4 regions of the Viridibacillus sp. NPDC096237 genome follow, and region 1 is predicted to be linked to each of the others. Evidence: riboswitches for the same ligand, from Rfam matches in the RefSeq annotation. Region 1 holds a riboswitch; each other region holds the start of a gene.
What was found. Region 1 has a riboswitch for cobalamin ahead of ACQKMD_RS18395 (Ig-like domain-containing protein). Riboswitches for the same ligand answer to the same signal wherever they lie in the genome.

Region 2: it holds a riboswitch for cobalamin, as region 1 does, so the genes downstream of both, ACQKMD_RS13930 ((2Fe-2S) ferredoxin domain-containing protein) here and ACQKMD_RS18395 (Ig-like domain-containing protein) in region 1, are expected to answer to the same signal.
Region 3: it holds a riboswitch for cobalamin, as region 1 does, so the genes downstream of both, ACQKMD_RS16915 (ribonucleoside-diphosphate reductase subunit alpha) here and ACQKMD_RS18395 (Ig-like domain-containing protein) in region 1, are expected to answer to the same signal.
Region 4: it holds a riboswitch for cobalamin, as region 1 does, so the genes downstream of both, ACQKMD_RS03390 (ABC transporter substrate-binding protein) here and ACQKMD_RS18395 (Ig-like domain-containing protein) in region 1, are expected to answer to the same signal.

What each region holds. Positions count from the first base shown of each region.
Region 1 covers NZ_JBNNTI010000045.1:23,768-26,925, reverse strand. The annotation lists gene ACQKMD_RS18405 (hypothetical protein) at 1-316, shown strand, start outside; gene ACQKMD_RS18400 (DUF4083 family protein) at 663-836, opposite strand; cobalamin riboswitch at 1,065-1,242, shown strand; gene ACQKMD_RS18395 (Ig-like domain-containing protein) at 1,240-1,518, shown strand; gene ACQKMD_RS18390 (DNA alkylation repair protein) at 1,636-2,757, opposite strand; gene ACQKMD_RS18385 (GGDEF domain-containing protein) at 2,890-3,158, opposite strand, start outside.
Region 2 covers NZ_JBNNTI010000024.1:57,353-60,510, reverse strand. The annotation lists gene ACQKMD_RS13935 (energy-coupling factor ABC transporter permease) at 1-721, opposite strand, end outside; cobalamin riboswitch at 920-1,103, opposite strand; cobalamin riboswitch at 1,339-1,535, shown strand; gene ACQKMD_RS13930 ((2Fe-2S) ferredoxin domain-containing protein) at 1,736-2,101, shown strand; gene cobJ (precorrin-3B C(17)-methyltransferase) at 2,126-3,158, shown strand, end outside.
Region 3 covers NZ_JBNNTI010000036.1:14,285-17,442, forward strand. The annotation lists gene ACQKMD_RS16905 (PepSY domain-containing protein) at 1-139, shown strand, start outside; gene ACQKMD_RS16910 (PepSY domain-containing protein) at 231-1,403, shown strand; cobalamin riboswitch at 1,639-1,817, shown strand; gene ACQKMD_RS16915 (ribonucleoside-diphosphate reductase subunit alpha) at 1,958-3,158, shown strand, end outside.
Region 4 covers NZ_JBNNTI010000002.1:109,025-112,182, forward strand. The annotation lists gene ACQKMD_RS03385 (FecCD family ABC transporter permease) at 1-425, opposite strand, end outside; gene ACQKMD_RS03390 (ABC transporter substrate-binding protein) at 422-1,375, opposite strand; cobalamin riboswitch at 1,505-1,694, opposite strand; gene argS (arginine--tRNA ligase) at 2,030-3,158, opposite strand, start outside.

The DNA of each region.
Region 1 (3,158 bases):
TCTTTTCCTAGATGATAAAAAAAGTAAAGAAGATAAAGGCAATTTAGAAGTTCGAAGGGAAAATGGATATATCAGGCACTATATAGTGAAATCTGATGGAAAAACTATTTTAATTTCAGAAACAAAAGATGTAAAAAATGAAGATCAGAAAGAAATATCTAAAAGTGAAAAAACATCTAAAGGCACAGAAAAGAATGATTCCAATGCAAAAGATCTTATGGGATTATTAAACAACTCAGCAGGAACAGATTTGAACTCATTAGAGTATTACACTAAAATGTTTCGCACTTTACAAGGACTGAAACAACACTTATAAAAGAATGGGGGCTGTCTCAAAAGTCAATTTTCCAGCTTAGAGACGCCCCCTTCACAGGTCAGGAACAAGATTAAAGAAAAGAGCAAACAAGGTTTTGATACGGAAAAGAATAGAATCAATAACTAAGCTGAAAGATCAGGTGTTAGAGGGGAATTTGCAACAGATTGTAAATGAAGACCTGCTACTGGATTTGACTTCATAGCACGAGACCAATTGTTAGAAACAATAGGGCAAATTGTAGCTTTAGAAAACGACCTGCAATAATATATGTCACACATCATGTCGAATAAAACGAGCCAAGTTTTATATAAGTTCAGCAGCTCGTTTTCTTGATAATGAATAACAATTATTTAGATTGCTTTTCCAATAGCATAATAATCTTATCCAATTTTTCATTTAGTTCTGTGGATTCATCCTTTGGAGTTGTATTAATAATGATCCTTCTCACAAACAGCATAAAAGAAATCGTACCTAATAATATTAAAGAAAAGCAAATAAATAAAAGTACTGAACTATCCATCAAATCTCTCCTTTTTTAAAATAGTGTTATTTTTCAATAATATCATATTTTTTAATATAATGTTATTTATTGAGTGATAGAACCATATATAAATACTATTTTTTCGAGCCGGAAAAATGTATTATTTTATTTGATAATGTAAGTATTTGATGTGAGATGGATTATATATCAAATACTAATTAAAAACGGATAGATTAATTTTAAATATTATGATAGGTTTATATTAAGTGAATATTTTATGCCAGAATTAGGTGTAAGTACATACATAAAAGGGAATCCGGTGAAGTACCGAAGCTGTATCCGCAGCTGTAAATGCTAATGAAATAAGGGAATACCACTGTTTTAAACGGGAAGGTCCATAAAGTAAACTGAGGCACAAGCCAGGACAGCAGGGAATAAAGGCATATCAAAACCCGTTATTGTTAAAGATAAAATAGCGCCGAAAAAACCAAAAGCATCTAAAATCGCATCGAAAACTACAAAAGTAACTGGTAAAACTGAGGCAAGAGCAACCATTACAATTTACAACAGTAAACATAAAAAAATTAGTACTGCTAACGCAACGGGTAAAGGTAATTTCTGTGTGAAAATCAAAAAACATAAAGCTAAATCAACTTTATCAATTTATGCGAAAGATCAAGCAGGAAATAGAAGCTACAAATTAAGTATTAAAGTGAAGTAATGTTTAAATGAAAAAGCTTCGGATTCATAAAGAATCTGAAGCTTTTTAACTTTATAGAAAAACATTTTTTTAGGTATAAGTATATAAATTAAACCATCCCCAATAACAAAAGGTTATTTATATATTATTTACAACCCCTGAAATTGTCTGCTTTTCTTCTTCTTTCAATAGAAAATCAATCCCAGCCATTTCCACACCGTTTATAACGATTGCTATTCGATGTTTACCGACATAGTGTTTTCTAGTAGATAGCTGTTTAAAGGAATGACTTCTAGTATAAGTATGTTCGCCATGTAGATACGTATTTTCAGTTATCTTAAAGAGCTTTCTACGTGTTATGCCATTAGCTTTCATAAAGTCAATACCGTACTCTATTCGAAGTTTTGTGGCATCTGTAGTTGGATTAGCAAAGGTAAATTTAAATTTAAAGGCATCTCCTATCGCTATTTGATTTGTTGATAGATTAAAATCTTTTAATTCAACAGTAGGGGCATGATCGAACCCGAATAAGGCAAGTGTAGTTGGATCTGCTTGTCTAAGAAGTGTTCTACAGGCATGTTTGATAATCCAATCCGTTTTAGGGTTTTGTCCAAGCCAACTTTTGCCGAGAGATTTCACTAATTCAGGATGATCTTTTGTTATATCATTTAAATTATTTGCAACACTTTTCCGGACATATTCGCTATCATCTGCCTTTAATAATTCTAAAATTCGGATAATTGGGGCAGGGTCTATTTTAAACATCGTTAAAGCTGGTGCCCAAGGAAGTCGAGGACGACACCCTTCACTCGCTAGCCTACGAACATGCTCATTTTCATCAGTAGACCACTCTTCCATAATAGCCATCATTCTTTTTGGATCTTGTTCGATAAATGGGCGCACAGCGAATTCAGCACTGGAGGTAAGTGTAAAGAGTTTCAATGCTTCAATTGAAGTTTCCCAATCTGTTAAACCATATACCTCTATAAAATCAGGGAAAAAAAAGTATTCAAAACCTTTACATTCCGGAACAAGTTGACTTAAAACAACAATAGCATCGGGATAAGAGGGAGGTAAGGTAGCTCTTAATGTAATTGAAATATGTCGAGTCCTTTGCTTTAATTCTCGTTGTTCCCACCCTTCATCAAGTAAAAGAGTCATGAAAAGCTGTTCATCAAATGCTGGATATACGTTTTTAACCTTCTCACAAAATTGTAAAAAAAACGCTTTATTATAAACATCTTTACGTAGTTCTGCCATAATTCTTTTTACTCCTTTTAAAAGAGATAATACAATCTATTAAAATAAACTTCTGATTCATTTCTGAATTAGAAGTTTAAGTATACCTTATTTTGAAATGTGGTATATAGCAGTGATTACTTTAATAATAGCTTACTCGTACTGCCTAATCTGATTTCGCCCATTTTCTTTAGCTTTATATAAAGCCATGTCAGCATGCTTGAAGATTTCGTGGAAAGAATTTATTTCGCCTTTACGGTTCATAGCCATACCCATGCTAACTGTAAATGTAAGCATTGAATCTTCTATTGGTAACCTCTTAGAAGCCAAAGTCTGATTAAGAGTATTTGCAAATTCCATTACTTCATTTGTCTTTAGATGACGTAGTAAAATGACAAATTCATCGCCGCCAAAACGAGCTG
Region 2 (3,158 bases), on a different contig from region 1:
TTAGCTCAGAAACATTGTATTTTTTCAAGAATTTCATAATAATAACAGTTAAAATACCTTCAGAAATAGCTAAAGGAACTTGAGTTAAAGCGAAAATACTACTGAATTTCGTGAACGACGCAAAGAATCCACCAACTTCAGAAGGAAATGCAAGTGCTAATTGAATAGAAGTGACAATATAAGTACCAAGATCGCCTAAAGCAGCAGCCAAAAATACTGCAAATGCAAAAGATAATCCAGCTTTAGTTGCCCCTTTATAAATACCGTATGCAATTAGTGGACCAACAACAGCCATAGAAAATGCATTGGCTCCTAAAGTTGTTAAGCCGCCATGTGCTAATAAAAGTGATTGAAATAATAGAACGATAAAACCTACAATACTCATTGCAAATGGTCCAAATAAAACAGTTCCTAAACCAACCCCAGTAGGGTGAGAACAACTACCAGTTACAGATGGGATTTTTAGTGCAGATAATACAAAAGCAAATGCCCCTGATAGACCGAGCATCATTTTTGTATCTGGATTTTCTTTAATTGTTTTACGAATTGAACGAAATCCAATAATCAAAAACGGAATCGTTACCGCCCACCAGAAGATAGCCCATTCAAGAGGTAAGAACCCCTCCATAATGTGCATGGCAAATGCTTGCTTTGGAACAATCATGACAAATACTAAAAAGTAAATCATTTTACAATTAAAGATTGATTTTAGCTTATTCATGTTAATCTCCCTTTTGTGTATGTATTGTTACAGGCGACTTATTAGTTGAAAAATAACACCTCCTATGAAATACCTCTCTGGATAGGGCATAAGCCATTTGTCATAAAAAAGCACCTCTTTCATAGAAAGAAGTGCGTGAAGGAATAGTCATCAGTAAATAAGACTTACTCACTTTCACACCCATCCTCGTAGGTTGAAACATTTCCTCACTTCATGGTAGGTCTCCTGGCTTAGAATCATCATTTCACTACTGCCTTCCCATCATTAGACAGTGACATAACGTAGCAAAACTCCTCAACACAGTGGCGGGACCGCGCCGGATTAACACCGACTTCCCTTTTAAGTTAAACGCTAATTTAACACCATGAAGTTTATTGAATTATTAGATTTCAGAATATAGTGTATCATGAGAATTTTCTTTCTACTAGATTTTTTTTGAAAAACTAAATAAATTAAATTGAAGTAAAAACGTTGCAGAAGCTGTTTTCAACAACAATATTTTGATGAAAATGTTTATTTAATATTATGTCAAGATATTAATTCTTAAAAAATCTATTTGAATCTAACAAAATTTAGTATATGATAAATACAGCTTTAGAATTTACTGAATAATACAATTGAATAACAAATTTAAAAGTGCCAACATGTTTAGAACATAGAGCAAGTTGGATAATAGGGAAATCGGTTCGAATCCGATGCAGCCCCCGCTACTGTAACGCTGATGAAATGATAATCCTCACTGGTGAAATACTGGGAAGAGATCAAAGTAAAGTGACGCGTAAGCCAGGAAACCTGCTTTTATAATTATGAACGATACTTTTCGGAGGGAAAGGTGAAGGCTACAGTAGATGACGCTTATTTATTTTTGTGTGTTGTCTGAATAATCTAGTTTTTAAACCTTAATTCCTTGAATTAAGGTTTTTTTATTTAACAAAATAGTTAACTAGCTGCCAATTTACCCTATTTCCATAGTTTTTTCATAAGAAAAGATGAACACCATTTGGGAGGATCACTATGACAACTTGGAATTTAGAAAGTATGAAAAGCCATTTGCTCATTTGTAACGGCAGTAGCTGTTTAAAAAAGGGCGGTGAAGAAGTTACACTGGCAGTAAGAGATGAGATCTCTAGACTTGGAATTGATGAACAAATACATACAACTCGAACTCGCTGTAATGGTCGTTGTAAAGATGCTTGTGTCGTTATTGCATATCCACAAGGTACTTGGTATAAAGCAGAATCTCCTGAAATTGGTCGTCAAATTGTACGTGACTGTATCGACCAGCAAGTTGCACCACATGTCGTCTATCAAACGATTAATGGCAATATGACGAAAAACCCGATATCAGGAGCGATTAAAGGGATTTCGAAAAATAGATAGATGTTACGAAAAGGAGATGCTTGAATGTCACAACTTGGCAAACTTTATGTAGTTGGTTTTGGTCCAGGGGATTTTAAACATATTACAACAAGGGCAGTAGAAGCACTGCAAGAAAGTGATTTCATTATCGGTTATAAAACCTACGTAGAACTCATTCAAGATTTAATCGATAGTAATACCGCTGTCATCAGTACAGGTATGACTGAAGAAGTATCACGAGCGCAAGAAGCTGTAAGACAAGCTGAAAATGGTAAAAAAGTTGCGGTCATTTCAAGTGGAGACTCTGGTGTTTATGGAATGGCTGGTCTAGTTTATGAAGTGCTAATAGAAAAAGGATGGACTGAGGCAACGGGTGTTGAAATTGAAGTTATTCCTGGTATTTCTGCAATAAATTCATGTGCCTCTTTACTAGGCGCACCAGTTATGCATGATTCATGTACGATCAGTTTAAGTGACCACTTAACACCTTGGGACTTAATTGCAAAACGAGTGGAAGCTGCGGCAATGGCGGATTTTGTAATCGCTCTTTATAATCCACGTAGTGGTCGCCGTACACGCCAAATTGTTGAAACTCAGCGTATTTTACTACAATATCGTTCACCAGAGACACCTGTAGGGCTAGTTAAAAGCGCCTATCGTGATCGCCAAAACATCATCATTACGAATTTAAAAGATATGTTGAATCATGATATTGGTATGTTAACGACAGTTGTCATCGGTAATTCATCAACATTTTTGTATGACAATAAAATGATTACACCCCGTGGTTATCAAAGGAAGTACACATTGAATGCTGAACAACAACCATTAAAACCACATCAACGATTGAAAGAAGAAGCTGAGCCTTGGGCAATGGACCAAGAAACTGGCATTCAGCGAAGTCAAAATATTGATAGCGTACCTGCTTTAGTAAAAGCTCAGCAATTGTCAGTTGTAAAAGTTGAATCAAAACCTACTATTGGCTCTTTTGAAATGGCGTTGGATGCATTATCACGTGTAACTGATCAGCAAGTGGCAACACAGGCTACTTATGTACAACAAGAAATGGAATCTATAT
Region 3 (3,158 bases), on a different contig from region 1:
TGGAACTGTCGATGAAGTTTCTTTTTACGATACGAGTGATGGCGGATATTATTTAGTGGAGATTGAAGGGAACGACAAAGATGCAGTATTTCAAATTCATGCTATTTCCGGAAAAGTGATTTCGACTACGTGGGATTAATAATTTCTCATCAAATTCTAATCTTGTTCTCCTTATTCTTTCATTTTCATTGTGTAAAGTATAAGTATCAACAAGGAGGAGGCAATTGATTATGAAAAAAATGATTACAGCTATAGCGCTTACAGGTTCACTTGCAGTTACAGGAGTAGTTGCAGCAGCAGGTATTCAAAATAGTGCAAGTAAAATTTTATCTTCAGAAGAAGTCTCAAAAAAGGCACTTAGTTATGTAAAAGGTACAGTTTATAAAGTTGAATTGGATAAAGAAAAAGGTACACAGGTATATGAAATCGATGTACAGGGCAAAAACAATAAAGAATACGAACTAAAGTTAGATGCAAAAACTGGAGAATTACTAGAAAAGAAAATGGAAATCTCAAAAGTATCTAATACAGTAAATGAGAAGCAGGTAATTGGATTAGCAAAAGCGAAAGAAATAGCATTGAAATCGGTTAAAGGCTCTGTCAAAAAAGCAAAATTAGATAGAGAAGATGGTATTTACGAAATCGAAATCATTAGAGCAGAATATGAATACGAGTTTGATATCAATGCGTACTCAGGCAAAATTGTGAAAAAAGAAAAAGAGAAAATCTCGAAAAAAGTAGTAACTGGCAAAATAATCGGTTTAGAAAAAGCAAAAAAAATAGCTCTAAATAATGTTGGCGGTACTGTACAAAAAGCCAAATTAGATAAAAGTGATGGCGTATACGAAATCGAGATTATTAACGGTGCTACAGAATATGAGTTTGAAATCGATGCAAAAACAGGTGAAATTCTAAAAAAAGAATCAGAAGTATCAGACGATGTAATCACAACTACTAAACCAAGCACTGGAAATACGACAAAACCTACAACAATTAACAAAGCAATAGGTATTGCAAAAGCGAAAGAAATTGCTCTACAAAGTGTTAATGGTACAGTGAAAAAATCGAAATATGACCAAGAAGACGGCGTATATGAATTTGAAATTTTAACAAATGAATATGAATATGAAATTGATGTAGATGCAGTAACTGGGAAAGCTACAATATCAGATAAGGAAAGAATAACAAAAACACCAAAAGCAACAACATCTTTCATCGGTGAGCAAAAAGCTTCTCAAATTGCTTTAACAAAAGCAAAAGGTACAATTACTAAAATAGAATTAGATGAAGAAGATGGCGTTTATGAAATTGAAGTAAAAGATGGTATGTATGAATATGAATTAGAAATTGATGCTATGACTGGTGCCATTCTAGACTTCGAAAAAGATTACGAAGACGACTAATTTCTTTGAAAAAGAACTTTGGCTACCCAAAATACGACTTTGGGTAGTTTTTTAATATTCTATTATATAAAAACAATTCCTTTCTCCTGTTTTGTAAAATCAAAATAGTTTATATAGGAAAATTTAAAACATTTTTTGTAGGTCTTTTGCTTTCATTTACTTTAATTAAGAATTTCTACTTGTATGATAGGAACACAATATGTTAGATTAGATTAATCAATAGAACACAATATATAGTATGTGAGCGAAAAAAGGTACCATATACGGTTTAAAAGGGAATTCGGTATAGAAACCGAAGCTGTCCCCGCAACTGTGAATGCGGACGACTGTTAATTAACCACTGAGCAATGCTTGGGAAGGATGACAGTCGGATGATGCATGAGCCAGTAGACCTGCCTTTTTCGCATGACGACACTTTCTTCGGGGGTTGAGAAGTGGAAGCGAGAGACTTTGCATTGAACAAATTACTTTTGATTACAAAAGTATTTTTTTGTTGTGATTTCAACTGTTTCCAATTTTAAAACTTAGAGCGATGGCTCTGCCGAAGAAGGCAGATTCATCGCTTTTATATTTGTAAAAAAGGAGACGACAAAATGATCCAATTAATGACATATGAAAGAGCAACATTATTATCCCGCTTAGAGGAAGAGTTCGGAAGAGAAGAAATCAGTCTGCTAATTCGAAAAGCTGAACGTTGGGAAGAAAAGAATCCAGAAGGTACTGATGCTGAATGGACAAAGGCGATGAGCCTAGAAGCATTAAGCTATTTAGATGAAGAGGATACATATTGGACTTTCGTTGCAGCTCGTTTATTATTAGCAGGCGTTTATAGAGAAGCGTCTGTGGTACGTCAGCTAGAAGTTAGTCAAGTATACACAGCATTTGCTAAACAAGTTGAAAAGCTTGTTGAAAAAGGTTTATATGATCCAGCTTTAACAGAATCATATACAAACCAGGAGCTTGAAGAAATCGGCTTAATGCTTGAACCTAAACGAGATGAAATTTTTACATATATCGGCTTAAAAACGTTGTTAGACCGTTATGTAACATGTGATTATAACAAAACACCAATTGAATTGCCACAAGAGCGTTGGATGATTATTGCAATGACACTTATGCAAAATGAAAAAACAAATCGTCTTGCAAAAATTAAAGAATCTTATTGGGCGATGAGTAATTTATATATGACAACTGCAACACCTACACTATCAAATGCTGGTAAAACCCATGGTCAATTATCAAGCTGCTTTATCGATACAGTTGATGACAGTTTACAAAGTATTTATGATTCAAACACTGATGTTGCGACACTTTCGAAATTTGGCGGTGGTATTGGTGTTTATATGGGGAAAGTACGTAGCCGTGGCTCATCTATCCGTGGTTTCAAAGGGGCATCAAGCGGAGTTGTTCCTTGGATTAAACAATTAAATAATACAGCCGTATCAGTAGATCAACTAGGTCAACGTCAAGGTGCGATTGCGATTTACCTGGATATTTGGCATAAAGATATTTTCCCATTCCTTGATTTGAAATTAAATAACGGGGATGAGCGTATGCGCGCACATGATATTTTCACAGGCGTTAGCTTACCGGATATCTTCATGGAGGCTGTTGAAGCACGTGAAGATTGGTATTTATTTGACCCGCATGAAATCCGTGAAGTAATGGGCTTTAATCTAGAAGATTATTATGACGAAAAACTTGGACAAGGATCATTCCGTGAAAAATATGAAGCTTGCTTAGCAAACCCAATAC
Region 4 (3,158 bases), on a different contig from region 1:
TTCAACGTACGATCGACTAAACGTGCAAAAGCCATTACACCCATCATCGCCAATATGGCCCCTAGCATGCTGAAGACTGGTAATGTATATATACCTAAAATAGGGGTCGAAATGCCGAAAAAGAGCGTCACCACAGCACCTACTGAGGCACCGGATGACACTCCTAACGTATACGGATCGGCGAGTGGATTTTTCAGCAATCCTTGGAAAGCCGCACCAGCGATTGCTAGTGAAGCACCTACTAATCCTGCAAGCACAACACGCGGCATTCGTATTTTCCACAAAATATTCGTCGCTGTTGGATCCGCTGCCGTGTTCCATAACGTACTAATTGGTACTTTAACAGAACCAATTGATACACCTAACCAAATACTAACGATTAAAATCACAAAGGCTATGGTGTATCCTATAATGGTTTTCTTCACTCAAAAGCCTCTGGATATACTGCTTTTGCAATGACCTCTAATCCTTCAGCAAGACGAGGACCTGTACGGCTTGTTAAGTTCGCATCAACTTGAACAACTTCATCATTTTTAACAGCTGTGATACTATCGAATCCTTGGCGTTTTTTCACTTTCTCGACAATATTTTTTAGGTTGTATTTCACAATAATTGTATCTGGATTACGTTTCACAATTTCTTCAGGGTCAATTTGGAACCAACCTGTTTGATCTGCTGTGACGTTTTTAATATTAGCTAGATCAAACAATTCTTGCATAAATGTATCTTTACCTGCAGTGTAAATATTAGGTTCATCTGATGTTTCGACGAATGCTGATTTTTGTTTTACATCTTTCACTTTTGCTTGTACTTCTTTTACTTTTGCTTTCATATCATCAGTAATCTTCTTAGCCTCATCCGCTTTACCAGTAATGTGGCCAATTTGTTCAATTGTTGAATATGTTTCATCAAAATTCTTAGCGTTTTTTACAACGAAAACTTTTAAACCAGCATCACGTAATTGTTGAAGACCTGCTTCAGAAGTACCTAAAAGTGTTTCGTGTGCAAAAACAACTTCTGGATTTAAGCTAATAATTTTCTCGGCGTTAAATTCCATCTCACCGATTTTTTCTTTTTTCGTTGCCGCTTTAGGATAATCATCATTATCCGATACAGCAGTAATTTCTTTTTCTAATCCTAACGCGAAAAGAATTTCTGTGTTACTTGGTACCAAAGTAATAATGCTCTTTGGTGCTTCTGTAAATTTCACATCATTGCCAAGTGCATCAGTCTCTGTTAATGGATACCCTGCTACCTGTTGCTCTGTCGCTGGCTCACTATTTTCCTTTTTCTTTGTATCCTCCGTTTGGCCACAGCCTACTAACACGCCTAGTGCTAAAACGAACACTAAACAAAATTGCCATATTCTCTTCATTTACTTTTCCTCCTTTTTCATAAAAAAAATCCCTCGTTTTACGACGAGAGATACGATGACAGTGGATATATACATAGCAGTACTGATACTGCACTTTTACTGACACCATTTCTATCCGCGTAGTTCTAATTGGTAGTCTCCATGTTGGTAGGTCTCCTGGCTCGTGATCACAGCTTACCGCGCCTTCCCAAAGCGCTAGGCTTCAGTGACAGATTACGACTTGCTCACACTTACAGTGGCGGGACCGCGTCGGATTTCCACCGACTTCCCTTTTCTCTTTACATAATCTAAGTAAAGAACCAGCATGTATCACAATATACAATTTTTTATTACATCGTGTTCAATTATACAGAAAATTAAATACTTGTCCAAGTTGTTTCAAATAGGGGTGGTAGAATTATGAGAACTACCTACTTGAAGTTTTCTATTATTTTCGTTTTTATTATTTATTTTAAAAGTAAAAATGAATTGAATGATTTTAGCTATTTTATCCTTAATTTGAGCAATTTCATTTCATTTTTCTCCTTAATCTGTCTTTATTTAATCAAAAAGACTATTCTTCACTGAAATAGTGAGGAATAGTCTAATTTGTAAGCGTCCATTAAACCCTACAGCAATTTCTGCAGAAGAAGATAGATGGGGCTCCTTCAGTAATTACATTTTTTCAGGTGCTGATACGCCAATTAGTTTTAGTGCATTGGCGATTGTTGTACGAACTGCTGTGATTAGAGCTAAACGAGCTGCTGAGCGCTCTTTGTTGTCAGCATCTAATACTTTTTCAGCATTGTAGAAGCTGTGGAAAGTTGCTGCTAGTTCTTGAATGTAGTTAGTAATACGGTGTGGTGTACGATTCTTTGCAGCATCCGCAACAACTTGTGGGAAGTCCCCTACTTTTTTCAAGACATCAATTTCTTTCTCTGCATTAAGAAGATTTAAATGTTCTTCAGAAGCAGCTAAACCTTGTTCTTTTGCTTGGCGTAAAATTGAAGAAATACGAGCATGTGCATATTGTGCATAGTATACAGGGTTTTCGTTTGATTGCTTAACAGCTAAGTCAAGGTCAAAGTCCATATGAGAATCACCAGCACGCATTGCAAAGTTGTAACGAACTGCGTCTAAACCTACTTCTTCAACAAGCTCACGTAAAGTAACCGCGTTACCTGTACGTTTACTCATTTTCACTTTTTCGCCGTCTTTCATTAAGTTCACCATTTGGATGATCTCAACTTCTAACGTATCTCGATCATACCCAAGTGCTTCGATTGCAGCTTTCATACGCGGGATATAACCATGGTGGTCAGCTCCCCAGATGTTGATTAGCTTAGTAAAACCACGTTGGATTTTATCTTCATGGTACGAAATATCAGGTGTTAAATATGTGTATGAGCCATCATTCTTTATAAGTACTCGATCTTTGTCATCACCAAATGTAGTAGAGCGGAACCAAGTAGCGCCTTCTTCTTCAAATACATGACCATTTGCACGTAATTTTTCTAGAGCAGTTTCAACTTTACCTGATTTATAAAGTGATGTCTCAGAATACCAAACGTCAAAGTCTACACGGAAGTTTGCTAAATCATTTTGTAATTTACCAAGTTCCAATTTCAAACCATGTTCACGGAAAAATTCAAAGCGGTCTTCATCTGGTTTACTTAGGATAGAGTCACCAAACTCAGTAGCTAGTTTACCTGCGATATCAATAATATCTTGTCCATGATAACCATCTTCAGGCATAGTAGCTTCTAAGCCTAAAGATTGTTTGTAGCGCGCTTCTAAAGATGCT